Thermoclostridium stercorarium subsp. stercorarium DSM 8532: one gene and its partner. The protein of the gene in region 1 interacts with the protein of each later gene in a pairwise test. Links are inferred from orthologs where the notes say so. Each region holds a gene or a part of one and is shown on either strand. Other genes may lie near its edges. The genes, in order: def and CST_RS05610.

What was found.
Region 2: the proteins of def (region 1) and CST_RS05610 interact in binary tests that used the Escherichia coli proteins (3 or more experiments, as listed by UniProt). The link is inferred for Thermoclostridium stercorarium subsp. stercorarium DSM 8532 from one-to-one orthologs.

What each region holds. Positions count from the first base shown.
Region 1 is NC_020134.1:1,460,963-1,477,758, reverse strand. What follows is about bases 13,421-16,399. They hold def (peptide deformylase), read left to right. Parts: upstream 13,421-14,665; coding sequence 14,666-15,133; downstream 15,134-16,399. Other genes in these bases: CST_RS06370 (DUF116 domain-containing protein), read left to right, coding at 16,077-16,399; fmt (methionyl-tRNA formyltransferase), read left to right, coding at 15,149-16,099; priA (primosomal protein N'), read left to right, coding at 13,421-14,599. In the rest of the region: CST_RS06455 (serine/threonine protein kinase), read left to right, coding at 1-286; CST_RS06450 (CpaB family protein), read left to right, coding at 301-1,236; CST_RS06445 (hypothetical protein), read left to right, coding at 1,257-1,931; CST_RS06440 (CpaE/TadZ family protein), read left to right, coding at 1,935-2,750; CST_RS06435 (ATPase, T2SS/T4P/T4SS family), read left to right, coding at 2,743-4,596; CST_RS06430 (hypothetical protein), read left to right, coding at 4,596-6,614; CST_RS06425 (hypothetical protein), read left to right, coding at 6,647-7,111; CST_RS06420 (hypothetical protein), read left to right, coding at 7,138-7,533; CST_RS06415 (hypothetical protein), read left to right, coding at 7,534-8,085; CST_RS06410 (hypothetical protein), read left to right, coding at 8,072-9,031; CST_RS06405 (SOS response-associated peptidase), read left to right, coding at 9,240-9,833; CST_RS06400 (hypothetical protein), read left to right, coding at 9,914-10,555; CST_RS06395 (single-stranded DNA-binding protein), read left to right, coding at 10,913-11,578; CST_RS06390 (P-loop NTPase family protein), read left to right, coding at 11,623-12,033; more of priA, read left to right, coding at 12,167-13,420; more of CST_RS06370, read left to right, coding at 16,400-16,796. UniProt on the Escherichia coli protein: Removes the formyl group from the N-terminal Met of newly synthesized proteins. Requires at least a dipeptide for an efficient rate of reaction. N-terminal L-methionine is a prerequisite for activity but the enzyme has broad specificity at other positions.
Region 2 is NC_020134.1:1,290,132-1,306,758, reverse strand. What follows is about bases 6,056-8,865. They hold CST_RS05610 (aspartate-semialdehyde dehydrogenase), read left to right. Parts: upstream 6,056-6,864; coding sequence 6,865-7,866; downstream 7,867-8,865. Other genes in these bases: dapB (4-hydroxy-tetrahydrodipicolinate reductase), read left to right, coding at 8,783-8,865; dapA (4-hydroxy-tetrahydrodipicolinate synthase), read left to right, coding at 7,872-8,750; ylxM (YlxM family DNA-binding protein), read right to left, coding at 6,056-6,169. Also shown: CST_RS05645 (Rqc2 family fibronectin-binding protein), read left to right, coding at 41-1,801; CST_RS05640 (amidohydrolase), read right to left, coding at 1,840-3,147; trxA (thioredoxin), read right to left, coding at 3,270-3,635; CST_RS05630 (KH domain-containing protein), read right to left, coding at 3,831-4,061; rpsP (30S ribosomal protein S16), read right to left, coding at 4,136-4,381; ffh (signal recognition particle protein), read right to left, coding at 4,457-5,800; more of ylxM, read right to left, coding at 5,816-6,055; more of dapB, read left to right, coding at 8,866-9,538; CST_RS05595 (YesL family protein), read right to left, coding at 9,600-10,532; CST_RS05590 (zinc ribbon domain-containing protein), read right to left, coding at 10,690-11,061; CST_RS05585 (ABC transporter ATP-binding protein), read right to left, coding at 11,445-13,373; CST_RS05580 (ABC transporter ATP-binding protein), read right to left, coding at 13,373-15,109; CST_RS05575 (MarR family winged helix-turn-helix transcriptional regulator), read right to left, coding at 15,114-15,593; CST_RS05570 (DUF554 domain-containing protein), read right to left, coding at 15,872-16,597.

The DNA of each region.
Region 1 (16,796 bases):
GATGCCGAGAAGTGATGTAAGGCTTATAGTGGCTCCCGGAGCCGACTGGAAAATCCGGGCAGTCAGTTCGTTTGTGGAAAGGTATGATGTCATACTTAAAATGCCAAATACTTACCTCTCCTTTCCGATGCAGGATAGAAAGTCAATAAGTGTTATAAAATCCTATTTCAAAAAAGTTAACATATTAGCCCTTCCTTATGCGGTTAATCCATGGAAAATCAACCCGGCGATAAGCAAAGAAATTGAAAATATATACAACAGAATATTTCAGGTTGGAAATTCATGACAGAAGGTGAAATCATGGCTTTTTTTCGCAGGAAAAGAATGCGTACGGTATTATTATCAATGCTGATATCGCTTCTGGTCATAATTCTGTTTTCAGTCGCCTACTGCATTTTTAGGCAGAGACTTGGCAGAACGGTTAATGAATACGAGGAAAATTTGGAAAAGTTAAGGCTTGACCTTTACTCACTGAACAGACTTGTCTATATACCAAAACAGGATATTCCCTCGGGAACGGTTTTAACCAGGGATATGTTTGATATTGTTGAAATGAAACTGAACATCCCCCAGGCGGAATTTATTGATGAAACAGACATGGGAAAGGTGAACATGATTTATTTGCCTGCCGGAACACCTGTTTTAAAAATGACAGTGGCAGATGAAAAATTACCTGACGACTTGCGGGAACTGGAGTTTAATATGTTTCTTGTACAGTCAAACCAGAAAAAGGGTGATTTCGTCGATGTACGCATTGTTTTTCCTAACGGCGAAAACTATATTGTACTGAGCAAAAAAAAGATCGTTGATATTATTCCAGAAGAGAACACTATAAGGCTGTGGCTCGATGAAACTGAAATTCACAATATCAGCAGCGCAATAATAGATGCATATATTCATCCCGGCACAAAACTGTATGTTACCAAATATGTAATGCCTGAACTGCAGGAAGCGGCCATACCGTTTTACGCGGCGAACGAGGCAGTATTGAATTTAATGCATAAGGATCCCAATATTGTTGAAAAGGCTTCGGATGCTCTTGCAAGAGAATTAAGAGCTTCTCTTGAAAGAAATTTAAATTCAGTGGCCGCTGAAAACATTGGCAGGGTTTCATCAGGAGTCAGTGAAGAAATGTCAAAAAGTAAAAAAATAATTCAGCCGACAGAAAATTCTGACTCTGATACGAATACTTATACTAACCATGAAAACAGTGAAGAAACTGAATTTTACAATTAAACGGAAAAAGGATGGTTACAATGACCGGTACTACTTTAATAGGTTTTGCAGGGTTCTGCAAATCGGATATTATGCTTTACCTGTCTCGGATTTTGCATATATCAGGCAGTAAAGTTGCGATAATTGACAGGTCAAACGAACAGGAGCTGCGTTACTGTGTTCCCGATGGTGCAAATTGTGGAAATATGGCAGAATACAGGAACGTGGACATTTATTTTGATTACTGTAAAGGCAGTATAGCCAATCTTCCGTTAACAGAATACTCCGCTGTTTTAATTGATTTGGGTGTAAATTATGACACTTATGAGGATATTAAATCACTTAAAGTACTGTATATAGTTTCCGACTTAAACAGGTATCACATTATGCCACTTTCGGCATGGATTAAAAATCTGACCGAAAAACCTGATGCCGTTCGAATTTTAAGAGACACGGTTTTTGGAAAAATCAGAGCGGAATACATTGATTTTGTTTTGGGGACTCGTGAATTTACAAACCTTGTCGGAGCATATGAATTTGCTTTTGACGAAATTGAATATTCAACAAGGCTTTCAGCTCAGTATGACGATATATTCAAATTCCAAAGAATTCCAAAGTGTTTCAAAAAAATGCTTACCGACTGCATGACCGAAATTTTCCAAATCGAGCCGAAAACAGCGTTCTATGCGCTGAAAAAAGCTCAGGCAGGAGGGTAAAAATTGCAGGTATCTTTCTGGAGCGATTACCATCAGCTCGGAACTACGAGCAATATGATTGCGGTGGCTCTCTATACCGCCCTTAGGTACCGTATCCGAATCCTTATGGCTCATAACCATTTTGAAAGAAGCACGCTTGAACCCGCCTTTATAGACAATTCGTATCTGGAATACAGCCTTATGGATTTTTCGGATACCGGCATTGATGCCTTAAGCAGATTTATTAAGTTTAATAAAATTGAGAAAGACGAAATAGCAAGTTATACAACCACTGTCCTGAAAAACAGGCTTGATCTTTTGACAGGAACCAGAAACACAAACATGGATATTTACCAAAGCAATATGAAGGAAACCATCCAGTTAATACTTAAATCTGCAGGCGTTTATTACGACCTTGTTTTTATTGATACAGCCCCGGGCAACAATGAGATATCAAAAAAGATTTTGGAGAATTCGGACTTAACGGTGGTAAACCTGAGTCAGAATCCGCACGCCATTGAAAGTTTTCTGAAAAATTTCGGTGATTACAGAGAAAAGGCTTTTTTCATAATCGGAAAATACGACCCCAATTCAAGGTTTAACATAAAAAAGATAAAAAAGCGGTTTAACTTGAATAACATATATGCCATACCCTATGACATTGAATTTGCTGACGCATGTGTTGAATGCAGGGTGATCGATTTCTTTATAAAAAACCTTAAGGCGGATAAGAAAGATATACACGGCTACTTCATCAAAAGTGTGGCGGAAACCGCGGAAGCGATATTGAACACGCTCGGGGTGGATGAAAAATACAGGGCAGGTGAATTGGGTGAATGAGATTATGATTGTGCTGATAACCGCGACTGTATCCGTTTTAACAATTTTGTATTTTAAAGATACCGGAAAAAACAGAATTAAAACGGCCGACTTAGAAGAAAACAGATATGCAATAGAGGCAATACTTGCTTTTATTCGGGAAGCGTTCAACAATATTCTGAAGACCAATCTTTACGAGCTGAATATCACAAGAGAGGAATTTGAAAAAAGAATGCACAACAGGAACAGGTTGCGCAGGGCACTAAAAAACTGCACATACGGTGACATAAATGCAAAAAACTATGTAAAGGATTTTATAAAGGATATTCTAGTCAGATCATATGAAATTGACGAGAATAATGTGAACAACATAATAAGTTTTGATAATCCAAGAAAGTTGTCAGCACAGGATAAGTTTGAAATTCTTCTTTATCATTACAAGAAAAAATATGGCAACAGAGCCCTCGAAAAACTAATACTGGAATATAATCTTGACAGTCCTGTCGTTACCGGGGAGGGGATATCCTACGTAATTACGAAGGAACAAATTGACAGTATTTTTGCAAAAGAAACCATAATCAACAGATTTGAGGACAAGCTCAATATAATAGCCCAAAGAATTTATCAGTTATACAAGGGCTTCGGAGTTATTGACGAAATACGGGATATGCGCATTGACGGTGTATCCGGAGGAGTATCGGGTATACCTCCGGCCTTCCATGAGGAACTGGATTTAACTGTAAGTCTTTCGATTATATCAAAGCTTCCGGCCAATTATGACTCTGTATGGATTTTTTTCAAAGGCAAAACAATACACCTGTCGTTTTTAAGTTTTGGGTCGGAGGAAGAATTAATCAGGGTATGTAAAAACATATACCGGTACAATTACCCAGGACAACTGAGCGAAAGCAACGGTTATAAAGTAAACGAGATGAAAGACGGAAGCAGGGTTGTTGTTGTAAGACCCCCTTTTTCGGAATCGTGGGCATTTTTCGTAAGAAAGTTCGACAGTATTGAAAGGGCGGAAATTGAAGAACTGATAACCGACAAAAACAGCGAAATTCCAATAGGATTAATCAAATGGCTTATAAAAGGATGCCGAGTAACCGCGATAACCGGTGCGCAGGGCACAGGCAAAACCACGCTTCTTATGTCGATTGTAAAGTTCATAAACCCGGCCTATACGTTAAGAATTCAGGAAATGGCTTTTGAACTGCATCTCAGAAAAATATATCCTGAAAGGAACATCCTTACTTTCAGGGAAACCACAACAATATCGGGACAGGAAGGTCTGGACCTTCAGAAAAAAACCGACGGTACGGTTAATATCCTGGGCGAGGTTGCTACGGCTCCGGTAAGTTCGTTGATGATTCAAATGGCTCAAGTGGCAAGTCTTTTCACCCTTTTTACCCACCATGCGAAAACAACGGTGGATCTTGTGAAATCTCTCAGAAATAATCTTTTGCAGACGGGAGTGTTTACGAACGAGAAAATTGCGGAACAGCAGGTAGCGGACGTGGTCAATTTCGATATTCATATGAACAGGGATTTAACCGGTCACAGGTATATTGAAAGAATTACCGAAATAATTCCGGTTGATGATACCGATTACCCTGAGATTAAATTTAATGACGATGAAGTGGATATCAACGGATTTCTTGACATCGCCCGCGAATTTTTCACAAGAATGACTGACAGAAAGGTGTTTGAAACAAGAGACATCATAGTTTATGAAAACGGGGAGTATAAAGTTTGTTCTCCTCCAAGCAAAAAACAAATTAATGCGATTATGAACAATTTAACCGATGACGAAAAGTCGGAATTTAAATCCTACCTGACCAGGTATTTTAACCGGAGTGAAGTTTAATGAAGGAGAATGCACTGATAACAATTTTAACAACGTTGATTATTCTGTCAGCAATAAGTGCGATTTTCGCAGGCATAATGCTTATTAACCTGAAAAAGAAAGAAGACTTGAAGGTCCGGCTCAAAATAAAAAAAGATTTCCTGTATTCTTCCTACAGGATAGCCGTGAAAATTCCTTTTTTAAGAAGATACATGAGCAGAATAAAAAAGCGCATCGAGATTCTTGATCTGTCCGATGAATGGACAATAAACAGGAAAACAATGCGTTTTACATATTTTTCCCTCGGAATTTCGTTGACCGTACTGTTTATATTGCTTATTCTCAGCCAAAACCTTTATTTTGCCCTGATATCGGTTTTCACCGTGTATATATTGCACAACCAGATAATAAAAATGCTGGTTGACAGACTTGATAGCAGACTTCTAAAGCAATTTGAAAATTTTCTGGAAAACGTCAGGCATCATTATCATGAACATGGAATGATTGATGAGGCAATATACGACAGTATATCGGAATGCGATTATGAAATGTCTCTTCATGCGGAGAAAATGTATGAAACTTTAACCGATACGAATATCGACGACAGGGTAGACCAGTTTTATGATACAGCGCCAAACAAGTACATGAAGACATTTATCGCAATGAGCTACCTTGTGCAGCGTTTTGGGGACAAATTTCTCGAAGGAAAGTCAATTTATCTTACCAATTTGAATTATTTAAAGCAGGAAATCAATATGGAGCTTTTGAGACGGGAAAAACTGGGATACCTTTTTCAAAGCCTCTCAGCCATAGCAATTTTCCCGATATTTACGTTGAATTTCATAAGAAAATGGGCTGTATCCAATATTCCGGAATTGTATGAATATTATGACGGTGTCTACGGTTTTATCGCAACCACTGTGCTTTTCATTCTTGCAGTAGCCGCTTATCAACTGATTGTGAGACTTCAGACAAATGCAGAATATTCGCCGCTCGGAAGCAAACTTTTGTCGAGATTGCTTAAAATATGGATAATTAGACACATTACCGATGCCGTTTATGAGAAAAAATATTCAAAATCATTAAAGTATGAAATGCTTTTGAATAAAACACAGGCTCGAATGACTGTAAGGGAGTTCATTCTGAAACAAATTCTGTATTCTGTCCTGGCTTTTCTGTTAAGCCTTTTGGTTTTCCTGAACGTTCACTGGATTGCAAGGCACAATATATTGTATTCATCACCCGGTTTGAAACTGGCCGGCTATAATCCTTTTATAGACAAAGAGACCGAACTTAAGGAAATAGAAACAGACAGAAAATATATAAACTTATTTAAGAACAAAAAAGTAACCTTTCAGGAATTGGCCGAAACGATAAGGCTGAATGAAAATTACGGTGACAAAAACCAGGTAGTGGTTACGGCAAAAAGAATATTAGGCAAAATCGAAAAATACAGGTCACATAACTTTAAATGGTGGGAACTGGTAATCTGCATTGTGCTTTCAGTTATATCTCATTACATTCCTTACTGGATGCTGCTTTTCAGTGAACGCATACTGAAAATTAGTATGGAGGACGAAGTAAAACAGTTTCACACTATCATTATGATGCTGATGCATATTGAAAGGATAAGTGTTGAGGATATACTGCACTGGATGGAACAGTTTGCCGAAATATTCAAACCGTCAATACAAAAATGCCTTAACAGTTATGAGTACGGAGACAGGCAGGCGCTGGAGCAATTGATAATTGACGAACCTTACCCGCCTTTTGCAAGAATTGTGGAAAATCTTATTTCCGCTGCTGACAAAATCACCGTCGAACAGGCTTTTGACGAGCTTAGGCTGGAAAGGGAATATTATCAGGAAAAAAGAAAACAGGACAATGAAATAATGGTGAACAGAAAAGGCATACTGGGGAAGTTTATAGCTTTTATTCCCATGGGAGCGACAATTCTGCTGTATATTCTTATACCATTCATTTTGCTTAGCATAAGGCAGTTGATTAGTTTTTCGGATGAAATCGATAAATTATTTTAAACTTTGAATAAAACATAAGGAGGAGTGGTTTTATGGAAAATTCATTAAAAGCCATTATAATCGGCGCGGGTGTAGTTATTACAATGGCTGTGGTATCAATAGGCATAATTCTGATGCGTTCGGGCCAGAGTACCGCATTGGCAACTATCGGAAAACTGGAAAGGATAAACACCGAACTTGAGGAATCCCAGTATACCATTTACGACGGCATGGAATTAAGCGGCAGCGAGGTTGTCAATGTTATAAGGCGGTTTAAGGATGAGTATATAGGCGTTATGGTAAAAACCAACAAGAATCCTTCAGGAACATGGTACATTAATGAGGTTGTTATCAGCAACAATACCGGTGAAATTAAAAAGAACGGAACGGTAAGCAATATATCAGAGCTGATGGATGAAGCAAGCGATAAATACATAAATAGAAACGGCAAGTTTACGGGAGAAGTTATCCGTGACAAGAACGGGAAAATTGTGGCATTGATTTTTACCCAGAAATGAAATACTGGTTCAAGGGGAGTAATCGTATGGAAGAGAATATACTGAAAGCCATTTCTTATTTCAGTGCCGCCTTTTTTATAATAACAGCCGTTACGCTTTTTTTTACTCTGTATAATAACAAAAATGAGATAATGGATACAATAAGTAGTAAAATTTGTGAAAAAGGACCGGTTTACGAAACAAATTACGTCGATATCCCGAAAAATTCAACGGTTTCCGGGGCTTTTATCATCGGTTGTATTAAAAACGGTCTTGAAACCGATATTTCGGTAGATTCGGTACTTATTCCTCAAAATACTGATATTAGCGCTTTTGATTACGACATTGTGGATTATGATTCGGAGTACAATGTGGAGTATGTTTTTAACACTTCCGGAGAGCTGGTTATGGTTAAATACCGAAAAAAAGGCGGTGAGCCCTAATTGTCTGAAACACTTGGCAAAACCGTCGCAATGCTGATATCAATTCTGTTGTTTTTCATTTTTCCTGTGGAAAATATGTTAACCCGGCAGGATGATATTACAAGAATTGTTGTGCTTTATGAAACAACAGATTTTGTTGATTCGGTCAGAAACCTGGGATATATCACTCCGGTTATGTATGCGCAGTTCTGTGAAGCTCTGGCGGCAACGGGAAATGTGTATGAAATAACCATGGAACATATACATTACAGCATAGATCCTGTTTATACAGATCCTGCTGACATAACGACGTTTCAGCATGATTATATGATTAATCGTAACATAACATATACCGAAGAGATCCTTGAACGATTGTTTCCCGAAAACCCGGGTTTTTCAGGTCAGACCGACAGGTATTATTATTTGTCAAAGGGAGATATTTTCAGAGTGAAAGTCGTAAATGTAAACAAAACGCCTGCTACAAGGGTTCAGCAACTGCTGCTTTTTTCAGAACTACCGGCAAGACGCATCATTGTCAGTTACGGAGGCATGGTACGGGATGAAAATCACTGACATGGCTGTTCTTTTTGTTTCCATAGCCTTGCCTTTTGCCCTGATGCTAAGAATTAAGAACGACAATCTGAAAAACGCCGAATATAAAAGCATGATTCTCAACAGATACCTTGACACTGCTGTAGAAGACGCATCAAATGCCATGATTGTAAGGGGGATGGATAACAAAATATTCATTTCACGTGAAAAGGCAGTGGAAGCTTTTTTCACGACACTTTATGTTAACTTTGGCATAATGCATGATGAAACGGCAAAGGATGTTTTAAAAGCCTATATTCCGGTAATAGTCCTCATTGATTACGACGGGTACTGGGTATATTCAGCGGAGTCCTACAAAAATATTAATGGCGAAATAATACAGGAAATGGTTTGGAAACCGAAAAAGCCATATTTCTATGAAAAAAAAGGATTTGTATATCTTTTCACTCTGGATGATTACGTTAAAGTTTTCGATACCATAAATAAAGTTTTTTATGAGGGCAGGAGGGAGGAATTAACGTCTGCTCTCCCGTTTGACACATTAATTTGTGACTTTGAGCTGTTTGAAGAAGTAAGGAAAAGAACAATTGCCGAATCCATCAAAAAGGACGTAAATATCGCCATAAACGAACATAACAAATATGCCAAAACGTATGGAATTGCTTACCACTTCAGCCCTCCTTCGATATCGGACGGTAACTGGCAGAGGAATATTGAGGATATAGGGATTCTTGCATTTTTTCAGGGAATACCGGTTGGAATCAGGGGTGAACGCTTCAACAGTTATGCCCTTGGAGCTGCGAGAATAATAAGAAAAAATTACTATTTCATTCAGCAGGATATAAACGGAATTTACTATTATCACCGGGAAAATTGCCCTATCCTTACAGAAAAGGACACGATATATGATAACAGGCGGGAATGCGCGCTGTTGGGGGCTTTTCCGTGCCATATCTGTAATCCTTAAATAATTTTTTTGAAAAAATTTGCCCATATACGTTTAAAGGGGTTCATGGTTAGTGTGCTTTATTCCGTGAACCCTATTTTTGTGTACAAAAGGCGTTTGCCACAGATTCATGCATTAAAAATATTCAGACGCACAGTATGTTAATAAACTGTAAATGTTGATTATAATAATAGTAAGCCAAAGTTAACGTAGGAAAGGACTGTTTTTTATGTGTGGGAGATTTTATATTCCGGAAAAGGAAATGGACGATTTTGCAAAACTTGTTTCAGAGGTTGAGCGGCATCTTATCAAAAAACACGGTGAGATATTCCCCGGTGATACCGTTCCCATTATCACACCTGACAGTGGAGAAAGAAAGGTTCACGCGGTAAAATGGGGGTTTCCGTCTCCCAACGGAAAAAAACTAATTTTTAATGCAAGATCGGAGACCATATCGGAAAAACAAATGTTCAGGACACCCTTCCTGAAACGCAGATGTCTTGTGCCGGCAACGGGTTTTTTTGAATGGAAAAAAAGCGGAAACAAAAAAATAAAACATCTTATCAGCATTGACAATAAACTTTTCTATATGGCAGGAATTTTCTGGTTTTTCAGAGGCAAAAGCGATGATTACGTTTTCCCTGCATTTACAATTCTTACAACAGATGCCAACGAAAAAATTCAAAAAATACATAACCGAATGCCGGTTATAATAAGTGAAAGGGACATGGACAGATGGCTGTTTTCGACCGATACAGCAGAGCTTGTTTCGATGCTTCGGGCGGCAGACAACGACAAAACATATATTGCCGAAGTGACGTAACTTATGCCGGATTACATCTCTGAATAGCAAATCAATAATTGCAGAAGATAATATCACGTTATAAACAAAGTATACAGACAATGAAGCAGGGATTAGGCATGCATATAGCCGGAATTATTGAAAACAGCAATACTCAGGATATTTTAGAAACAATAAAACACTTTCTTAATATTGAAAACAGAAAAGTCAGCATTTCAGAGTATGGATATTTCAGGAACAAGGAAACCTGGAACAGTTACTGTTCGGCAATCAATCAGACAGGAACTGAAATTCTCATTATTAAAATCAAATTTTCAGACATAGAAGATGCTTTAAATTTTCTCCCGCTGGATACATTAATTATAAATGATTACAGTGAATGGGCTTTTGCTCAAAATATAATCTGCAACAGCAAAAGATCTTTTAAAAACTTGACGATTATTTTAAACGGAGATGTAATTAAAACGTTAAATTTTTCCGATGAAATATGCAGAGTGCTACGTTATGGTTTTAATAAGGACTCAAACATCACAACGTCAAGTACCGGGGAACCTTCAATTAGCGGGCGGTTTCTGTGCTATATAAGAACCGGGCTGGTTACTGCTAATGGAAGAAAAATAGAACCCCAAGAGTATGTGATTAACATCGACAGTACTGCTGTGGATCCTTACAACATATTGGCAGCTGCTTCCTTTGCAGTGCTGTATGATGTGAATTTAAACAGGGGAAATGCCATTAGTTAATTATATTTAACATAATATACCGGCAAATATTGCTGAAAATAGCCGAAAAAAGGTGAAATTACAACAAAATGCTTTTAGAACATTGCATAACGAAGTTTATATGGGTATAATAAAATTGGCTGATTGCAGCCAATTCTGGCTTTGATGTGATTGTTGCTGGATAAGCCTTTTTTTGTTAATATTGCCCGTTTTGCAGGCAGCTTTACTTTTTGACAGGAGAAATGGTAATGTTATGAGTTTTAAAACTCTTAAAATAAAAATAAAAATAAAACTTCTAAAAACATATTTTGTGGAATAAGCTAACATGAGATGAATTTAGTTTTAGACACGAAAGACAGAGAGGAGTGGGGTTTATCCATGCCCGGTAATATTATGGATAACAATAGTGCCAGTTTGTCCGGAACCATAATATCAAAGCCTGAATTCAGTCATGAAGTTTATGGTGAAGGGTTCTATACTTTCACAGTAGAAGTTCCCAGACTCAGCAATACATACGATTACATTCCTGTAATGTTTTCAGAACGTTTACTGCCTCTGGAAAAATTCGAGGTAGGGAAAATGGTTGCTGTGGACGGGCAATTCAGAAGTTATAACAACTACAGCGGAGAAGGAGGCCGTAAACTTCTGTTAACTGTCTTCGCCAGAGACATTGCAGTTTTTGAACCCGGTGAAGATGTCAAAGTAACGAACAGCATTTACTTAAATGGTTTTATCTGTAAAAAACCTGTCTACAGAACTACGCCTTTCGGACGTGAAATCGCTGATATTCTTCTGGCTGTGAACCGCGCATACAACAAGTCGGACTACATACCGTGTATTGCATGGGGTCGCAATGCCAGGTATGCGAGTAATTTTGAAATTGGTGACAATATCAGAATTTGGGGAAGGATTCAGAGTCGGAACTATCAGAAAAAATTGCCTGACGGTACTGTAGAAGAAAGGACAGCTTACGAAGTTTCCATATCGAAAATGGAACACCTTAAGGAAAACAACAATGCACGCAAGTCAAACAGGGAAAGCTAAAACAGATAAGAATTGAAATATATGCCTAAAGGGGAAGATATTTTGTGATAAAAGTAGTATTTGGAACAAAAGGCGTCGGAAAAACGAAATATTTAATAGAAGACGCCCACAGTATAGTTGACAACATACACGGACATGTGATTTTCATCGACAGTGACGATGAACTCATAACGGCATTAAGGCATGAAATCCGTTTTGTTAATATAAAAGAGTTCAATATTGAAAATCTCAGTTCATTCTATGGTTTTATCTGTGGTTTGATTGCCTCAGACTACGATATTGCAGCCTTATATATAGACAGGCTGGATCTGATAGCCGAACCCAATCCCGACTATCAGCTTTTCTTTGAAAAAATTAAGGAACTTCATGATAAGTTTAACATACGCCTTGTATTTTCCATTAGCGGAAACATTAAGGATATTCCTGACTTTATTACAAAAGAGTACGCTCTGTAACAGACATTTAATATTTCAATATTTGCATTTTTTTCGGCCTGTTTCAAACAGGCTTTTTTATTTTGACCCTGTACTTTCAAACATTTATTCAATAATGTAAAATAAACTGAGAATGTACAGAGGTGTATAAAAAGTGTACGTGTCGGTTGTGATACAAAACAGCACAAGGGAATTTGACAAATTTTATGATTATATCGTCCCGGACAATATGAAAGACTGTATCAGACCGGGAGTTCGTGTTATTGTTCCGTTCGGGAAAGGGAACAGGCTGTGTGAAGCTTTTGTAATGGCTGTAAAGGAAACAAGCGAATTTTCAGGTTTAAAGGAAATTTCCCAGATTATTGACGAAACTCCCGTTTTGTCAGATGAACTTATAGAATTAAGCAAATATATGAGAAAAAGGTATGTATGCACCTATGATATGGCTATAAGATGCATGCTTCCCACCGGACTTGGGCTGTTATTCCGGGAAGATGTTATACTTATGTCAGCTGACCGGGTAGACCTTGACAGGGATGAACAGGAAATTATTAAAGTATTGTCTGACAACAACGGAAAAATATCGGTGGAAGATCTTACGCAAATTGTCAACAGACCTGTAAGAAAAATTCTTAATCAGCTTATAGAAAAAAATGTTGTAAGAATAAAAAGCCATGTCCAAATGAAAGCCAGGGCCAAAACTGAAAAAAACGCATGTCCTGCGATGGATGAGGAAGAATTCTGGGAATTGGTAGAAAATAACAACGTTAAAAATCTGAATTATATACGTATCATGGAAATACTTTACGAAGAAGGAAGCATATCCGTGGCCGAACTTAACGCTCTGGGTTTTTCCCAGAACACACTTAATAACATGAAAAAAAAGGGATATATTGCCTTTTATGACGCTGAAGTTGAACGGAATCCGTTTGAATATGACGACGCTCCTGAAACACTCCCCTTGCCGCCCACACCATCCCAGAAAAAAGCCCTCGACATTATTTACGAAGCCATGGAAACAGGGGGATTTCAGGAGATTCTGCTCCACGGCGTAACAGGCAGTGGAAAAACTGAAGTTTACATGCAGGCCATAGCCAAGACCATTGAAAAGGGAAAAAACGCTATTTTATTAGTGCCTGAAATCGGGCTTACTCCTCAGACCGTACGCCGCTTCAAAGGAAGGTTCGGAAATCAGATTGCACTGCTCCACAGCCGTCTTTCAATAGGCGAGCGTTTTGATCAGTGGCGGAGAATTAAAAACGGGGAAGCCAGAGTGGTTATCGGAGCGCGTTCTGCTGTTTTTGCGCCTTTGGACAATATTGGAATTATCGTTATAGACGAGGAACATGAAACATCCTATAAATCCGACAGAACTCCCAAATATGATGCAAGAGGCATAGCCACATTCAGATGCAGATACAACAATGCCCTTCTCATCTACGGTTCAGCAACACCGTCGATAGAAAATTATTACAGAGCCAGAACCGGAAAAATAAAACTTGTTGAAATGAATGAAAGAACGAACAATCTGCCGCTTCCCGAAATTATTACTGTGGACATGAGGAAGGAACCTGACATGGGCTCAAAGAACGGAATAAGTACTGTTCTTACCCGTGAACTTATAAAAAACAAGGAAGCAGGCGAGCAGTCCATAATTTTTATTAACAGAAGGGGATATTCAAATTTCGTACAATGCAGAAACTGCGGGTATATAGTATTATGCCCTTACTGCAGTGTTTCGCTTACCTACCATCAGGCGGAAAAGAAACTGGTATGCCATTACTGCAGTTTTGTAACGGCAAAACCATCGGTTTGTCCGGAATGCAAAAGTAATAACATTGATCTTCATGGTATCGGGACTCAAAAAGTGGAGGAGCAGATCCCTCAAATTCGTTCCGACATATCGGTAATCCGTATGGATATGGATACCACCACCGGTAAACGCGGTCACGAAAAAATCCTTGATACCTTCAGAAACAACAAAATTGACGTACTGGTGGGAACGCAGATGATAGCCAAGGGGCATGATTTTCCTGATGTTACACTGGTAGGCATACTTTCGGCGGACAGTCTCCTCGGCAGCGGAGATTATAAAGCGACCGAAAGAACATTCCAACTCATAACACAGGCAGCGGGAAGAGCCGGGCGGGCAGGCAGGCACGGCAGAGTCGTCCTTCAAACGTATAATCCCGACAATTTCAGCATCCAGGCTGCAATAAAGCAGGATTATAAAGAATTCTACAGGCAGGAGATCGCACTTCGCAAAATGCTGAAACTTCCACCTTTTTACCAGCTGGGATTGGTTCAGGTTTCATCGAAAAAAAGCGAAGCAGCTATGGAAATTATAAAAAAAATCCATTCAGATATAATAAATAACATGAACCTGAATGAAGGGATGTTTGTTTCCGATCCTGCCCCGTCACCACTGGCAAAACTCAGGAATCAGTACCGGTGGCGCATCGTTCTGAAACATCCGAGGATTAAAAACATGACAAATATTCTTGAATGGATCTACGATAAATATAACAATTCACGGAAAAAAGAATGGACCGTTTCGGTGGATATTAATCCGTATAGTATGATATAATGACATCATTGCGGGGTAAATAATATTATGTTTTAAGCAAAATTATTTTCGTTGGGAGGCAACTTAATGGCAATTAGACAAATTCGTAAAAAAGGTGATGAAATTTTAAGAAAAAAGAGTAAACCTGTAAAGGAAATAAACGACAGAATAAATGAACTGATCGATGACATGCTCGACACAATGTATGACGCGAACGGAGTAGGTCTTGCCGCGCCGCAGGTTGGCGTTCTTAAAAGAATATGCGTCATAGACGTCGGCGAAGGGCCGATTGTCCTGATTAACCCGGAAAAAATCGAAGAATCGGCCGAACAGGTTGTGGATATTGAAGGTTGCCTGAGTATCCCCGGGGTATACGGAGAAGTGAAGCGACCGGAACGCGTGGTTGTAAAGGCTCTTAACAGGAAAGGTGAATCCTTCACAATCGAAGGGACGGGCCTGCTTGCACGGGCATTGTGCCATGAAATGGATCATCTTGACGGAATACTGTTTGAGGATAAAGTAATACGGTATGTAGATATGGACAATGAAAATTAAAGAGAAGGTGTTGATATGAGGATTGTTTTCATGGGGACACCCGAATTTGCCGTTCCAAGCCTTGAAATTTTGATTAATAACGGAATGGATGTCGTAGCCGTGGTAACGCAGCCCGACAAGCCAAGAGGAAGAGGATACAAGGTTTCATTTTCTCCGGTAAAGGAATGTGCACTTAAATATAATATACCTGTAATGCAGCCTGAAAAAATAGGAAGCAGCGATTCGGTTCAGCAACTTAAGGAAATGGCCCCTGACCTTTTTGTAACATGCGCTTTTGGACAGTTTTTAACCCAGAAGGTATTGGATATCCCAAAATACGGAACCGTTAACGTCCATGGCTCGTTACTTCCGAAGTACCGTGGCGCCGCCCCGATTCAATGGGCAATAATAAACGGTGAAAAAACAACAGGCGTAACAACAATGCTGACGGTTCTGAAAATGGATGCAGGGGACATACTGCTCTCAAGGGAAATTCCAATTGATGATGACATGACAGCAGGACAACTTCACGATAAGATGTCCATAATCGGAGCCGAACTGTTGCTTGAAACAATCCGCCGGATTGAAAAGGGAACCATTACACCTATACCGCAGAATGAGGCAGAAGCCACGTATGCTCCACGTATTGTCCGTGAAACGGGCAGAATAAACTGGGATGCAGATGCCACGGCCATACATAACCTGGTACGCGGTACCGATCCATGGCCCGGGGCATATTCATACCTTAACGGCAAGCGGATGCGTATCTGGAAAACAAAAGTGCGGGATGCTGGACTAATATCGGGTAATAAGCCGGGAACAATAATAGAGGTGGGGAAAAGTTTTATTACGGTACAGGCGGGGAAAGGTGCGGTTAATGTTTTGGAAATTCAGTGTGACAACGGCAAAAGGATGACAGTGGAGCAATATTTGTGCGGACATGAAATCAAACCGGGGGATCGATTTGAACAGGAACAGCCACTTTAGAAACCTTTCATTAGGCGTTATTTTGGTTTTTTTTGTGCTTTCTGCATCAATATTGACTTCTGCGGTATTCCTGGGTGCCGAGTTTTTTAAAATTATTTTTGTCTGTACCGCATTTTTACTTTTTATTGTATTGGCATTGCTTTTGGCTGGATTTTTTACCGTTAACACAAGCCTTGTTAACGACCGGAAAAGTGACAAAAAAAATAACGGCGCTTTCACCCGGTTTTTCATGAACGTCGCGTTAAGAGTTTATATGCCTTTTTTGCTGTTCGTAAGCGACGTTTTCAGTTACAGGAAGGATGAAATACGAAAAGTTTTCATAAAGGCAAACAACAAATATGTTTTATCCCTTGACAAAAAAGTATTGCCTGAGAAACTGCTTGTTATACTGCCTCATTGCCTGCAATGGTCGGAATGTGCTCATCGCATCCGTGAAGGGCTTAATGAATGCAGGCAGTGTTGCAGGTGTACCCTCGGAAAAATAAAGGATTTGGTCAGGAAGTTCAGAGTCAATATAGCGATTGCCACTGGAGGAACCTCTGCGCGAAAAGCCATAAAGGACTTAAAGCCTGACCTTGTTGTGGCCGTTGCCTGCGAAAGAGATCTAGCGTCAGGGATTATTGATGTGAAAAAAATCCCCGTTTACGGTATAATTAACAAAAGACCCCACGGCCCATGCAGGGATACCTGGGTTAAC
Region 2 (16,627 bases), 160 kb from region 1 along the record:
ATTATATCCTAAGAAACATGGCGAAACGGAGTGAAATGAAATGCCTTTTGACGGAATTGTTGCGGAAGCCGTGGCTGACGAATTAAGCAAAAAAATATCAGGCGGGCGTATTTTCAAAATATACCAACCTGAGAAATATACACTGATATTTCATATCAGGGCCAATAATGAAAACTACAGGCTTTTAATGAACTGTAACGCAAATTCGGCAAGAATCCATTTAACTGAACTGGACCTGGAAAACCCTGAAACTCCGCCGGTATTTTGCATGCTTCTCAGAAAGCACCTTATTGGCGGAACCGTAACTGCAGTTGAATGTCTGGATTATGAGAGGATTATTAACCTGTATGTGGAATCTTCCGATGAACTCGGAGACAAAAGCATAAAAAAGGTCGTCGTTGAAATAATGGGAAGGCACAGCAATATAATTCTTGTGAACAGCTCAGGGAAGATTATTGACGCAATAAAGCACATTGATCAGGACATAAACCGGGTAAGGGAAATAATGCCTGCAAGGACATATGTCTTACCTCCTCCGCAGGATAAAACAATTCCCACCGAACTGAATATTGAAAATTTTATTCTATCCCTTGAAAATGAACAAATCCCCATTTCCAAAGTCCTGCTGAACAGGATTAAGGGCTTCAGTCCGGTGCTTTGCAACGAAATCTGCCACAGGGCCGGAATTGAACCCGGCACTCCTGCAAACAGCATAAAAAGCGAAAAGCTTTCCGTGTTGACCAGAGTATTGCAAAATATTACCAATACTATCAAAAGCGGAGAATATTCACCAAATGTGGTGATAGATGAAAACCTGAAAAAGGCGGTTGACTTTCACGTAATTAAACTTACCCAGTATGGGTGGTTCAAAGAATACGGCAGCATCAGTGAGGCAATTGACAATTATTTCAGATATACTGCCGTCAAAGACCTTATAAAGTCAAAAACAAATGAACTGATAAAAATTGTAAAACAAAACATTGAGAGATGCGAAAAGAAAATTAGCATTCATGCCACAACCATTGATGAAAACTCCAATATGGAGACTTACAGGTTATACGGGGAGCTTATAACCGCAAACATACACATGCTAAAAAAAGGAATGAAAAGTTGCAGGTTGCTGAATTACTATGAGCATGAGGAAACTTATGTAGATATTGAACTTGACGAAAGTCTTACACCCCAGGAGAACGCACAGAAATATTTCAAAAAGTACAGCAAGGCAAAGTCTGCCATGGCTTTCGCGGCAGAACAGATGAAAATTGCAAAAAGAGAGTTGGAATACCTTGAAAATGTTCTTTTCAACCTCGAAGAAGCCAATTCTGTCGAAGAGGTGGAAGAAATTCGTGAAGAGCTGAGTAACCAGGGTTATATACGGAAAACGGCAAAACCGAAAAGAAACGTTCAGAAATCCGGTCCTCTTTGTTTTAAATCGTCGGAAGGTTATCAGATATGGGTTGGAAGAAACAACGTGCAAAATGACGAACTGACGCTTAAATTTGCAAAACCGGATGATTTATGGCTTCATGCGAAAAATATCCCTGGCTCGCATGTTATTGTACGCGTTCCCGATCCAATACCCGAAAAAACTTTATTCGAAGCTGCGTCTCTTGCGGCATGGTTCAGCAAGGCACGCAATTCATCAAAAGTTCAGATTGACTATACCAGGGCAAAATACGTCAGAAAACCTTCCGGCGCAAAGCCTGGTATGGTTGTATATGTAAACTATAAGACAGTGGTTGTGGACCCAAAAGAACCTGCTTTTCTGTCTGCGGAGAACAATCAGTTCATCGGGCAATAATAAGTGCCCGACGAACTGACGGGTTTATATATCTTGTTTCACCCGAAAAGTCTTTGGCATACTTTATTGACATTATACAGGATTTTTTCGGTGTCCAGTGTTTTATACTCCCCTTTATCATACAAAATTCTCCCATCAACGAAAACTGTCTCTACATCTGAAGCCTGGGCGGAGTATGCCAGATTGGAGACAGGATTGTGTTCAGGCAGATAATGGGGTTTTGAAAAATTCAGAATAACCATGTCTGCAACAAAGCCTTCTTTTATCTGACCCACGTTATTAAATCCCAATGCTTTTGCCCCGTTAACCGTGGCCATTTTGAACGCCTCTTCCGCCCTAACTGCCAGCGGATCCCTCCTTACTCCTTTATGAATAAGAGCGGCAAGGTTCATTTCTTCCCACATATTTAAATTATTATTGCTGGACGCACCGTCGGTTCCCAAAGCAACGTTTAAGCCTTTTCTTAACGCTTCTGGTACAGGCGCGATTCCGCTGCCGAGTTTCAGGTTGCTTCCCGGATTGTGAACAAAAGATACGCTTTTTTCCTTCATTAACTCCATGTCCTGTTCGGTTACATGAACACAGTGCGCGGCTATCGTCGGCAAATCAAAGAGCCCCAGGTCATATAAATGCCGAACAGGCGTTTTCCCGAACTGATTAAGGGAGTCATTATGCTCTTTTAAAGTTTCGTCAACATGAACATGAATGCAAGTACCGAATTTTTCAGCCGTATTTCTTATCGCTCGGATATATTTTGGGGCGCATGTATATATTGCATGGGGCGCAAACGCAACCCTAATCCGATCATTCATTGCACCGTGCCATTTTTTGAATGTCTCAACGGCTTCCTTTATTCTGTAATCATCGCTGTAATCATCCTTATCCTCATTATTCGTCAAACCGCGGGAAAGTAACGCACGCATCCCGGATTCCGCAGTGGCTTCGGCGATCCGGTCAACAAAATAATACATGTCATTGAAACAGGTGGTACCGCCTGCGATCATTTCCATCATTCCAAGCAGCGAACCCCAATATACGTCTTCATCGGTAAGTCTGTCTTCTATTTTGAAAATATGATCAAACAGCCATGTGTGAAGATCCAAATCATCGGCATAACTTCGCATCAGAGTCATCGGAACGTGGGTATGCGCATTAACAAGACCGGGAATTAACACCTTTCCCGTACCGTCTATTCCGACCTTTCCTTCGCCTTTTGAACCATCGTTTTTATTCCCGCCCACATAGGTTATTTTGTTTCCTTCGGTTTCCACGGTGGCATTTTTGATTATTCTCAGCTCGTCATTATCCCATGTTACAACTGTAATGTTTTCTATATGATATCCCATGAAAAATACCTCCTGCATCAAAAAGGCTTTCGGTTTTGATTATATCCCTTTCCGGCTTTTAATGTCAAAATATTCCTTAACCAATTAAAAAGCCGGAGAATCTTTTGTCTCCGGCTCTTTAATTACAGATGTTTATTCAGCATGTTGGAAAATTCCTCTTTTGATCTTGCACCTATAACAGTATCCACTATATTTCCGCCTTTAAACACCATTAAAGTAGGAATTGTCATAATTCTGTATTTCTCAGCCAATTCACCCTGTTCATCCACATTTACCTTACCGACTTTTATTTTGCCGTCAAACTCGTTGGCAAGTTCATCTACAATCGGTGAAACCATTCTGCAAGGCCCGCACCACGGAGCCCAGAAATCCACCAGTACAGGCTTATCAGACTGAAGCACTTCCTGTTCAAAATTGTCCTTTGTCAGCGTCAAAACATTGTTTGCCATTGAAATCTCTCCTTTGTATTTTATTTTGCTGTGTTTCATCATTAATTCGGGTTTCAAATATGATTATATATGATCTTTTATTCCCAAACTACTTCACTTTTAACATCAATCTGCAATTTTTCACTGAAAATCGGTCACCGGAAATAAAACGAAAATGCTGTCTTAAAACCGGACGAACTGATTTTAAGACAGCATGCTAAGTAACAAAACAGAATTCCTTTCGTATGGGCCAAATTATTGAATTATTTCAACTACAACACGTTTGTTGTTGCGCATTGCTGCTGCCTTCATAACAGTACGGATAGCTTTGGCAATGCGGCCCTGTTTTCCAATAACCTTGCCCATATCTTCTTCTGCAACTTTTAATTCGAGGATAAGTGATCTCTCACCCTCAACTTCTCTTACAGATACATCATCAGGATTGTCAACTAATGATCTGGCAATGCTTTCCAAAAGTTCCTTCATTAATAACCCTCCATTTAGCATACGATATATTTTAGTCTATGGTAATTGAAGTTTTATACTCTTTCAATCCCGCATTATTTTGTAATTCCGCAAATCTTCAAAAGCTTCTTAACAGTATCGGTAGGCTGTACGCCTTTTCTCAGCCATTCTCTTGTTTTCTCCTCGTCAAACTTAATTTCGGAAGGATTTGTAAGAGGATTGTATGTTCCTACCTGATCAATGAATTTTCCATCTCTGGGTGCTCTTTCATCTGCTATTACTATTCTGTAAAACGGTTTCTTTTTCGCACCCATTCTTCTCAAACGCATTTTGACTGCCACCTGTCTCACCACCTTTCACGTCGAAGAGTAATATATTAAAGAGATTTCTTACTTTCCTTATGCTAAGCACATGAGCTAAAACGGCAGCCTGAAGCCGCCCAGACCTCTCAGTCCCTTCAGCGCCCGGGGATTTGAGAACATCTTCATCATTTTCTTCACCTGCTCGAACTGTTTCAGCACCTGATTAACCTGCTGGATTGATGTTCCGCTTCCCTCGGCGATGCGCCTTTTACGGCTTGAGTTTATAATGGAAGGATTTTCACGTTCTTTTTTCGTCATTGACTGTATAATCGCTTCCACATAAACCATTTGTTTTTCATCTATCTGTATATCCTTTAATACCTTGCTGTTTACACCCGGCAGCATTCCAAGGAACTGGCTTATCGGCCCCATATTCTTTATCTGCTGCAACTGCTCAAGAAAATCGTCCAATGTAAACTGCTGTGTTCTAAGTTTTTTCTCCAGTTCCAACGCTTTTTTCTCATCAAAGCTCGCCTGAGCTTTTTCAATCAGCGTCAAAACATCGCCCATTCCCAGTATCCTTGAAGCCATTCTGTCGGGATAAAACGGCTCAAAATCACTTAACTTTTCACCAATTCCGACAAATTTAACGGGTTTCCCCGTAACAGCCTTCGTTGAAAGGGCCGCTCCACCTCTTGTGTCGCCGTCAAGCTTCGTAAGGATTATTCCGTCAATATCCAGTCTGTTATTGAAACTCTCGGCCACATTTACGGCATCCTGCCCAGTCATTGAATCCACTACAAGGAGAATTTCGTGCGGCTTTACACTCAACTTTATATTCTCAAGTTCATGCATCAGTTCCTCGTCTATATGAAGCCGCCCTGCGGTATCTATGATCACGGTGTCAAACTGCATTGATCTGGCATAGTCTACAGATTTCTTCGCAATTTCAACAGGACTTGTGCCTGTTCCCATTTCAAAAACCGGAATGTCAATCTGCTTACCCAGAACCTGCAACTGTTTTACAGCAGCCGGCCTGTATACGTCACAGGCAACAAGCAATGGCCTTTTTCCCTGTTTTCTGAGGTAGTTAGCCAGCTTTCCGCACACAGTTGTTTTTCCCGCACCCTGCAGCCCAACCATCATGTAAACCGTAGGCGGAGAAGGCGACACCGTAAGTTTTGCAACCGCCCCACCCATCAGCTGGATAAGTTCTTCGTGAACTATTTTTATTACCTGCTGACCAGGAGTAAGGCTTTCAAGCACTTCCTGTCCAACGGCTCTTTCGGATACCTTCGCTATAAAATCCTTTACCACTTTATAGTTAACGTCGGCCTCCAGCAGTGCCATCCTTACTTCCCGCATCATTTCCTTAACGTCTTTTTCGGTTACGCGGCCGGCGCTTCTTATTTTCTTCATTACATTCTGCAGCTTTTCCGATAAACCCTCAAATACCATACTTTCCTCCGGATTCTACAATTCCTGTATTATTCTCTCCAGCTCTTCTATACACAGGTTGATTATTTTTTCGTCTTCCTCTCTGTTCACAAATTTCACGCTGCGTAAACTGGACAATATATTTTTCAATGCCTCTTCGTGTCTTAAAAACCTTTTGGCGTGCCCAAGCTTCTCTTCAAGTTCTTTTAGCGTCTTCTTCCCCTTTTTTACACCGTCATACACGCCCTGACGGCTGATATTCAGTTGTGACGCAATCTCTCCAAGGGTATAATCGCTGTTATAATACAAATCCAATATCTGATATTGCCTCGGCGTTAATAGCTGCCCGTACAAATCGAGCAGTATTGCCACTTTTGCATATTCTTCCACAATTAAACCCCTGTCAAGTACAATTACTTTACAGCTTTAAATTATACCTTCCCGGGTACATGTTTGTCAACCAAATATTAAATAATTCTTTTTATTCCGCCTGTACTTTATTGTTTCAATATTCAGCCATCATTCAATATTTAACGTTACCAGCAGAACATTTCGGGCAAAAAATAATAATTATTCAGTTTGTGTGAATTTTCTGTTTGACATGGCTATTATTTGATGTTATTATTACTGTAACCTGAAAGCATAAACCTTAACTCTTGAAAATTGCCGGTTACGGATTCACAAAACTGAAGCAAAAATGCCGGATACCGAATAAATTATAACATAGGCACTGAAAAATGAATATCGGAAGATAGAGGTGCATTTTTTATCAGTAGGTCCATTGAGGTATATGGGTACCGATGATATGGGCTGAAAGGAAAAAATGCCGAAGGAAAATTTCACCCATATGGAGTTTTCCTGGTCCTTCAGTGAATAACTGCTGGACTGTCATCAATTTTTCAATTGATGGAGCGCTATCGGTAGTAAAAGTACCTTTGTCCCTGCCGGCAAAGGTATGCGTTAACTGCTGAGAGTCCGTCAGCAGTTTTTATTTTATAAAGCGAGTTTGAAACGGTGAACATGGCATTTATTCTAATGTTGTAAATCAATATTTAATATAGTATAAATATTTTGGAGGGTTTGTTATGAGAAAGTACAGAGTGGCTGTTGTCGGCGCTACCGGAATGGTAGGGCGGATGATGCTGAAGGTTCTTGAAGAAAGAAACTTTCCTATTTCAGATCTGTTTCTGTTTGCATCAGGCAGATCAGCCGGTCAGAAACTTACTTTCCAAGGAAAGGAATATACGGTTGAGGAACTGAATGAGAACTCATTTGACAGAGGCATTGACTTTGCTCTTTTTTCAGCCGGAGCGAGTGTCAGTCAGAAATACGCACCAATTGCCGCAGAAAAAGGTTGCACTGTTATAGACAACAGCAGCGCATGGAGAATGGATCCTTCTGTTCCCCTTGTTGTTCCTGAGGTAAACCCTGAAGACATCAAATGGAATAAGGGTATAATTGCAAACCCGAACTGTTCTACAATTCAGGCAGTTGTGGTATTAAAGCCGTTGCATGACAAATACCGCATAAAGAGGATTGTTTATTCGACTTACCAGGCTGTTTCAGGTGCGGGAATGCAAGGTTACAAGGATTTGGAAGACGGGCTTAAAGGTGAACCTCCGAAAAAGTTTCCATATCCGATCGCAGGAAATATACTGCCTCATATTGATGTGTTTACAGACAACGGGTATACGAAAGAAGAAATGAAAATGATCAACGAAACGAGGAAAATACTGCACGACCAAAGCCTTCGCATAACCGCCACAACCGTCAGGGTACCGGTATTTAACTCCCACAGCGAATCCATAAATGTCGAGTTTGAAAAGCCTTTCGATCTTGATGATTTGAGAAATACATTAAGGGAAGCACCCGGTGTCATTGTTCAGGACGATCCTGCAAATAACCTTTACCCCATGCCAATCACGGCATCAGGCAAAGACGAGGTTTTTGTCGGAAGGATTCGAAGAGATGAAAGTGTTGAAAGCGGCGTAAATTTATGGGTTGTTGCTGACAATATCCGCAAAGGCGCTGCAACAAATGCGGTCCAGATTGCTCAGCGGCTTGCCGAATACCTCGAAAAGGAGTGATATCCTTGAAAAATCCTATTTTTGAGGGCTCATGTGTGGCCCTTATAACCCCATTTACCGGCGACGGGGTTAATTATGAAAAGCTCGAAGAACTTATTGAATGGCAAATAAAAGAAGGAACCGATGCTATTCTTATTTGCGGAACCACAGGCGAAGCGTCGACAATGCCCGATGAGGAACATAAGGCGGTAATTAAGTTTGCCGTTGAAAAAGTGGCAGGAAGAGTACATGTTATGGCCGGTACAGGAAGCAATGATACACGGCATGCTATTGAACTAAGCAAATATGCCGAATCTGTAGGCGCCGATTCAATACTTACCGTAACTCCCTATTACAATAAAACCACACAGGAAGGATTGTATCAGCATTTTAAAGCCATAGCAGAATCGGTTAAAATTCCCGTTGTACTGTATAACGTTCCGTCAAGGACAAACCTGAACATAAATCCCGAAACTTTAAAACGCCTGTCCGAAATTCCGAACATCGTTGCGGTAAAGGAATGCAACCTGAATCAGGTAGCGCAGACAAGATATCTTTGCGGAGATAATCTTGTAATATATTCTGGGGAAGACGGCAACGTTGTTCCTCTTCTTGCCCTTGGCGGAAAAGGGGTTATTTCGGTTGCCGCGAACATAATTCCTGCAGACATGCATAAAATGGTTCGTTCATTCCTGAACGGTGACATTGAAACAAGCCGAGAAATACAGATTAAAATCGTTAACCTTGTTAATGCCCTGTTCTGCGAAGTTAACCCAATACCGGTAAAAGCCGCAATGAACGAGATGGGAATGAATGTTGGAAAATGCCGGCTGCCGCTGGTTGACATAAGCGAAAAGGGGCTGAACACCGTGCGCGCCGCGCTTTCCGAGTACGGTCTGATTTAAAACATTTCTGCTTTCACGAAAGGATGAATAGAATGGTAAGAATTCTTTTAAGTGGCTGTAACGGTAAAATGGGTCAGGTAATAACAAACCTTGCACGTGACCGTGAAGACGTCAGGATTGTTGCAGGATACGACATACATGACAATATCAAAAACGATTATCCGGTTTTTACGCAACTGGAAAACTTCAACATACCTGTGGACGTTATTATCGATTTTTCTCACCCTTCGGCGCTTCAAACGGTTTTAAATTTCGCCCTTGCAAAAAAAATCCCGCTTATAGTCGCCACAACCGGCCTTTCCGATGAACAGGCGGCAAAACTGAAAGAAGCCTCGAAGGTTATCCCTGTCCTTCATTCGGCCAACATGTCCCTTGGCGTGAACCTTCTGATTGATCTTGTTCAGAAAGCGGCGAAAGTTTTATACAGCAATTTTGATATTGAAATAATTGAACGCCATCACAACCAAAAAATTGACGCACCAAGCGGAACGGCTCTTGCCCTTGCCGATGCAATAAACCAGGCAGTGCCTGAAAAATACAGGTATGTTTACGACCGGCATTCAAGCCGCGTTAAACGCAGCAAGGACGAAATAGGTATACATTCGGTGCGGGGCGGAACAATAGCAGGCGATCACACCGTTATTTTTGCAGGAAATGATGAAATCATCGAATTGAGGCATGTAGCCAACAGCAGGGATATCTTCGGAGTGGGCGCATTGAAAGCAGCAGTATTCATTCATGACAAAAACCCAGGTTTTTATACGATGAAAGACTTGTTAAATATTTAAGGGCGGCTAATAAACCGCCCTTTTTATTTCTTCAAGACTATTCCCGTTAATCCAAGCGGACTCAGTTTTGTTCATTATTGTTAGTCTCATCATTATTGCCGATAATCGGCGTATCTGAAAATATTTTTTCTTCGTCACTTGTTTCCCCGTTTTCCTTATTGGCCTGCAGAACTGGCTGTATCATGTATTTGTCTATCTTGGAGTAAACGTAAAAGTTTGTTATATAGCTTGTTAACCCCATTGTAATGAAGATAAACATAAGATAGCCTATCACCGGATAATAGAACGAGAAAAACACTATCAGGAATATGACAATCAGTATTAAAAGATTCGGGAAAAATTTCATTATGGCAAACAGGAATGCATTCTTGTATAACTGCCTTATGGTTAAATCAAACGTAACCATCATCGGGTATATATACATGCTCATCATCATAAATATCAAAAAGGCCACAATGATAAAAGCAGTTGCGGCAGTCATAAGCAGATTGTCCTTGTTGAAATTCAGGTAGAAATAAATATCCAGAATTACAAGCACGGTAAAAAAGGCATTTATAATGCTTACAATCATGCTCTGCTTAAAATTCTTTATCGCCTGCTCTTTAAAATCTCCCCAGATAAACGCATGCTCCTCACGGGAATAATTTCGCAGAATGTACGTCATCCCGGCCTGAGCCGGCCCTACGGTAATTAAAGGCAGGCAAACGAATATCGTCATCAACGGAATTGTTCCGAAGAACAAACTGTTTGCCATTTCTTCAGCGTCCATTACCGCATTCTGCGTTATCAGCGCCTGAAGGTAAGCTGCAAAAAAGACCAGGAATAAAAGCGCCGGTATATTAAAAACACCAAAAAGCATGTTAACTTTGACAATATTCCAGAATTTTCTTCCAAGTACTTCAAAGAATATCCTGATTCTCGGCTTCGGAGGCGCATCCTTGGGCACTCCGGGTCCTTCCCTTGTATAGTCAAAAAATCCAAACAACCCAGCCATAGCAAACCTCTTTTTCTTTTGATTTTTGATTTCTGATTATTTATTCAATACAAACCATTACAAAAATACAAAATTAATGACAAAAAGTCTAATAAGTAATTAACTAAATTGTAACAGAATAAAAAACCTTATTCAATACGGGTTTTTGTCCGCCTGCTCAGAGCTTTCCTCCACAGTACGGACAAAAGTTATATTCCGCGGGTATATTGGTTCTACAGTTTATGCAGTACTTAAACGGAGAATAATTTCCCAAAGGCCTTAAATTTTCTTCTCTGATCTCGGCATAAGGATTGTTCTCAAATTCCCTGCCAACCACGGGATCCAGTTCATACAGCCGGCCACAGCATGAGGTTTTTGCGATGTATCTTATATTCCACCTGAAAGTTGGTATAAAAAATATATGAAAATATCTGTATGTCTTAAAAATTTCATATCTGGCCAGGCTTCCGCATGACGGACATATAATGTTGTTATATGCACCTATATACTTATCCTTGTCCTGTACGCCAAACACTCCCACAAAAAACATATAACCACTCTTTTTCCCGGTAATTGTTTACTTCTGTTCTATATATAATTTAACACCCTGAATAATAATATCAACAGGAAAATAAAAAATCAAATAAGCACAAGAATAAATTGATTTAATGCTGTAATTTTTGAAAAAATTATGTCGCCATCACCTTCAGAATTTAAAATCACGTAATTATTACCGGATTTTCCCATATATCTGTTCCATATACTGTTCCACGTTGTAATGTGATAAACATATAAAAAAATATAATACCTTATATCGCCATTGGTTTCATTCCTTACCGGTTATCAGATCATAAAGATGTGAAAACGCAAAAACCGGTCTATTGCCCGTAACAGCAACAGACCGGCCTTTTCATTTTTAAAGAAGCTGCCTTTTCAGTCCAGTTCCGCCTGACCGGTGTAAAGCTGATAATACCTGCCGCCCAGGGCAAGCAGCTCTTCGTGGGTGCCCTGCTCTATAATTTCGCCGTGTTCCAGTACAATAATCAGGTCGGCATTTCTGACGGTAGACAGCCTGTGGGCGATTACGAAAGTGGTCCTGTTTTTCATTAACTGGTCCATACCGCGCTCAATGTATTTTTCCGTTCTTGTGTCTACCGAACTTGTGGCTTCGTCGAGTATAAGGATAGGAGCTTTTGATATCGCGGCCCGGGCGATATTCAGAAGCTGCCTTTCACCCTGGCTGAGGTTTGCACCGTCGCCTTCAAGCACCGTATCATATCCTTGGGGCAGCCTTTCAATGAATGAATGGGCACAGGCTATCTTGGCCGCCTCAATAACTTCCTCATCGGTTGCGTCAAGACGGCCGTACCGGATATTTTCCCGTACAGTTCCGGAGAACAGATGGGTGTCCTGAAGCACCATTGCTATATTGCTTCTTAATGAATCTTTTTTTATGTTCTTGATATTTATACCGTCAATTAATATTTCTCCCTCATCAATTTCATAGAATCTGTTAATCAGATTCGTAATGGTTGTCTTTCCCGCCCCTGTGGAACCCACAAAGGCTATTTTCTGTCCCGGTTTGGCCGTTACATTTATATTTTTCAGTACAACTTTCCCAGGCACATAACCAAATGTGACATTTTTCAGTACCACTTCCCCTTTTATTAACCTTGCACCTTTCACACGGTTTGACCTTGCACATATTTCAATTGCTCCGGGCGAGTCATTTGTTTCGGGTGTTTCATCCATAACTTCAAATACCCTTTCCGCACCGGCCAATGCGGCATAAATAACATTCATCTGCATCGAAAGCTCATTTATCGGTCTTGAAAAATGCCTTGCATAGTTTGTAAATATGGTCAGACCGCCAATATCAAAGTTTTCCGTCAGGCAAAGAACCCCGCCTACCGTTGCGGCAATTGCAAAGCTTACCTGGCTCAGATTACCCATGACAGGTCCCATAATACCGCCAAAAAACTGTGCTTTCATCTGCTTTTCCCGCAGATTGTCACTTAGGAATTCAAACTCTTCAATTGTAGTTTCTTCATGGCAGAACACCTTTATTACTTTCTGCCCGGTAATGGTTTCCTCAATATACCCGTTTACCGCACCAAGGGCCTGTTGTTGCCCCGAGAAATATTTCCTGCTCTGTTTTCCTATCAAACCTCCCACATAGGCCAGCAAAGGTGTAATTACAATGACAATTACCGCAAGGATCCAGTTTGTAACAAACATAAGAACCAGAGTGCCAAGGAGGTTAATAATACCTGAGAAGATCTGCGGCAGCGTATTATTAAGCATCTCGCCCACTGAATCAAGGTCATTTGTAAAACGGCTCATGAGATCGCCATGGGTATGGGTATCGTGATATTTTAACGGAAGCCTTTGTATTTTGCTGAACAAATCTTCCCTGATTTTTATCAAAGCATTCTGGGAAACTCCTATCATGATTCTCTGCTGCAGGTAAGAACATACTGCCCCCACCAGATAAATGCCTGCCATCGTCAGTATACCGATTAAAAGATTGCTGACTTTTTCCTGTGCGGTTTTTCCGGACGATACGAGATTGTTTATGATCGGGCGCAGAATATAGCTTCCTGCGAGATTCGTCAGAGTACTTCCCAGAACACAGGCAAGAACAAACAGAATTTTAATCTTGTCCCGCCCAATATAAGCAAGCAGTCTGTTAACCGTCGCTGAGGCGTTTTTTGGTTTGCTGCCTCCTATACGTCCATGCGGGCCGCCTGGCCTTCTGCCACCCGGACCGGGCATAGGCATTTTTCCAGGGCCTGCAGTTGCGTTTATATTCCCGTATCTGCGCAATAATATTTCTTTTCTCTCTTCACTTATATGACTCATTATGCCGTCACCCTCTTGTCTACCTGCGAGTAATAAATTTCAGCGTATGTTTCACAGTTTTTCAGTAATTCTTCGTGTGTGCCCACACCGACAATTTTCCCGTCATCCAGTACAACAATCTTGTCGGCATTGATTACCGAAGAAATCCTCTGGGCAATTATGATTTTCGTCGTGCCCTTTAGCATCTTATTTAGATTTTCCCTTATTCTGGCCTCGGTAGCACTGTCAACCGCACTGGTACTGTCGTCAAGAATAAGTATTTTGGGTTTTTTCAGCAATGCCCTGGCAATACACAGCCTTTGTTTCTGCCCGCCGGACAAATTCACTCCACCCTGTCCAAGCTCAGTATCGTATCCGGCTTCAAATGAAGTAATAAAACCATGAGCCTGGGCACTTTCGGCGTATTGGTAAATTTCCTCGTCATCTGCATTTTCATTTCCCCATTTGAGGTTTTCCTTAATGGTTCCGGAGAACAGAACGTTTTTCTGCAGTACAATACCCACTCCGTCGCGAAGGTTTTTAAGTGAATAATCCCTGACATTGACATCGTCCACGAGGACTTCACCAAGATCAGCATCATATAACCTTGGGATTAACTGCACAAGGCTTGACTTGCCGCTGCCAGTTGAACCTATTATGCCCACGGTTTCGCCGGGGTTTATGACAAGATTGATATTCTCCAAAACCCATTTTTCGCTGTTTTTGTAATATTTAAAGTGAACACCCCTGAATTCTATCTTACCATGTTTAACGGTAAGCTCTTTATGCTTTGCCTCGTCATCGGTCAAATCAATGCGGGTATTGAGAATTTCATTGATACGCCTTGCGGAGGCAATGGCTCTTGAGGCATTCAGAATAATTATTGAAACCATTATAAGCGACATCAGTATCTGAATAACGTAATTTACAAACGCAGTCAGGACACCCGATGTCATATTGCCTGCAATAATCTGATTTCCGCCAAACCATACAACGGCCAATGTCGTTATATTCATCGTAATAATCATGAGAGGCATCGTGAAAATTACGACTTTCATCGCACTGACTGTACTTTCTTTTAAATCGGTATTGGCCTTTTTGAATTTTTCTTCCTCATACCGTTCCCTGACAAATGACTTTACAACCCTGATATTGGTTAAATTCTCCTGAGTCGTAGTATTAAGGGCATCGAGTTTTTTCTGCATGTTATTGAACCTTGGGAAAGCGACTTTCAGGATGATATAAATTGCCAGAGACAGCAGCGGAATTACGCACAGGATTACCAATGCAAGTTTTGAATTCAGCGTAAAAGCCATAATTAGCGCACCTATAAGCATTCCGGGGGCTCTTAACGCCATCCTCAACATCATCTGGATCATATTCTGTACCTGGGTAATATCATTCGTTAACCTTGTAACCAACGAGCCGGTGCTGTACTGATCAATGTTGTAAAAGGAAAATTTCTGGATTTTTCTGAACAGGTCTTTTCTCAGGTCGTTGGCAAAACCTGTGGAGGCCTTAATTGCGAAATACGCCCCGCCTACACCGCCTCCCATCATGCACAATGCCGTAATTATCATGATTATACCTGTTTTGACTATATAAGAAATGCCTCTGCCTCCGACTATACCGTTATCAATGATGTTGCTTAATAACAGAGGCATGACCACTTCACCGATAACTTCCACAATCATAAGTATGGGACCTATGATAAAAGCAGATAAATATGGTTTTGCATATTTCCAATACCGTTTCATCGCTTTATGTCCTTTCTTTCTTGGATTTTATTTCTTCCTCCATTTTGTTTAAATTATTGTCCAATTTTTGTAATAAAACAAACAGGGTGCATTTTTCATCATAAGTAAACCCTTCAAAAACTTTTTGATTGGTCTGTTTAAAAATCTGTTTGCTTTGTTCTACAACATTGTTCCCCTTCTCCGTAATAATGATTTTATTAAGCCTGTTATCTCCTTCATCGGTCTCCCGTCTAATATACCCTTTATTTTCCAGTTTTTTAAGCGATACTGCTATCGTAGCCGCAGACACGTCCATCGATCTGGCAATATCGTTTTGCGACACGTTTGGATTACGGGCAATCTCCATCAGTAATCGGTGCTGGGCATGGTAGACCCCTGTTTTATCAAGGTAATGCTGCATTATTTTCCTGTGTTTTATCGCAAAACTGATCAACTGATGAATAATTTCTTTATTACCAACCTTTTCAGCATCATTACTTTCCATATTTCCAATTTCTCACCTCCTCATTATTAGCTTGTTAATCATTAGCTAGTTAACATTTGCTCATTATATCATTACTGTGCTACCGGTGTCAAACATATGTTTCATACAAAAAAATGCTGTCTCAACGCAGCGTTTTGTCATTTTGCCTAATTTCCGTATTTTATTTTTTTCAGCTGGCAGATATCCAAGAATGGGACCATTAAACGTAAGTTTTTTTGCAATCATTGGATTTTCCGGTCAGGACACAGCTTGCAAATACGGGACTGCCTTTTGTTTTCTCAGAAAGAAACCGGCAGAAAAGCGGCAATAACTGCAAGAACAATCGCCGGAAGCATATTGGCAACCTTTATTTTTTTGCCCCATACAAGGTTCAGCCCCACACAGAAAATGAGAACCGAACCGACAAGCGACAGGTATTTCATCGCCAAATCGGTCATTATGGGCTTTAACAACGAAGAAAGGGCAGTTATAACCCCCTCAAATATGAAAACAGGAACGGCGGAGAACATACATCCCTTTCCAAGGGAACAGGTCATTACCATGACAATGATAAAATCAAGTATTGCCTTGGTTGCAAGAATTGACCAGTTACCTGTTATCCCGTCCTGAATTGCGCCGACAATGGCCATTGCCCCGATACAAACGGTCAATGACGCTGTTACAAAGGCATTAACAAAACTGTTGTCATTTGAATTCCCGGTTTTTAATCTCAGCCATTCGCCGAATCTTTCAAACAAATGTTCAATGTCAATGATTTCGCCTATCAGGGTACCTATTGCAAGGCAAAGGGTTATAAGCATTGTCTGACCGCTGCTTATAACGTTGTCGTTAACGGTAAGCATTCCTTCCATTGCCCCGGCAATACCTATAAAAAGAACACTGATTCCACATGACATTTTTAAGGCTTCCTGATGGCGTTCCTTTAAGAATTTTCCGAAAAACATCCCTGATAAGCCGCCACCAATAATGCCTATTGTGTTAATAATTGTTCCCAGTCCGACCATTTGCCATCACATCAACGTTAAATCCGCACG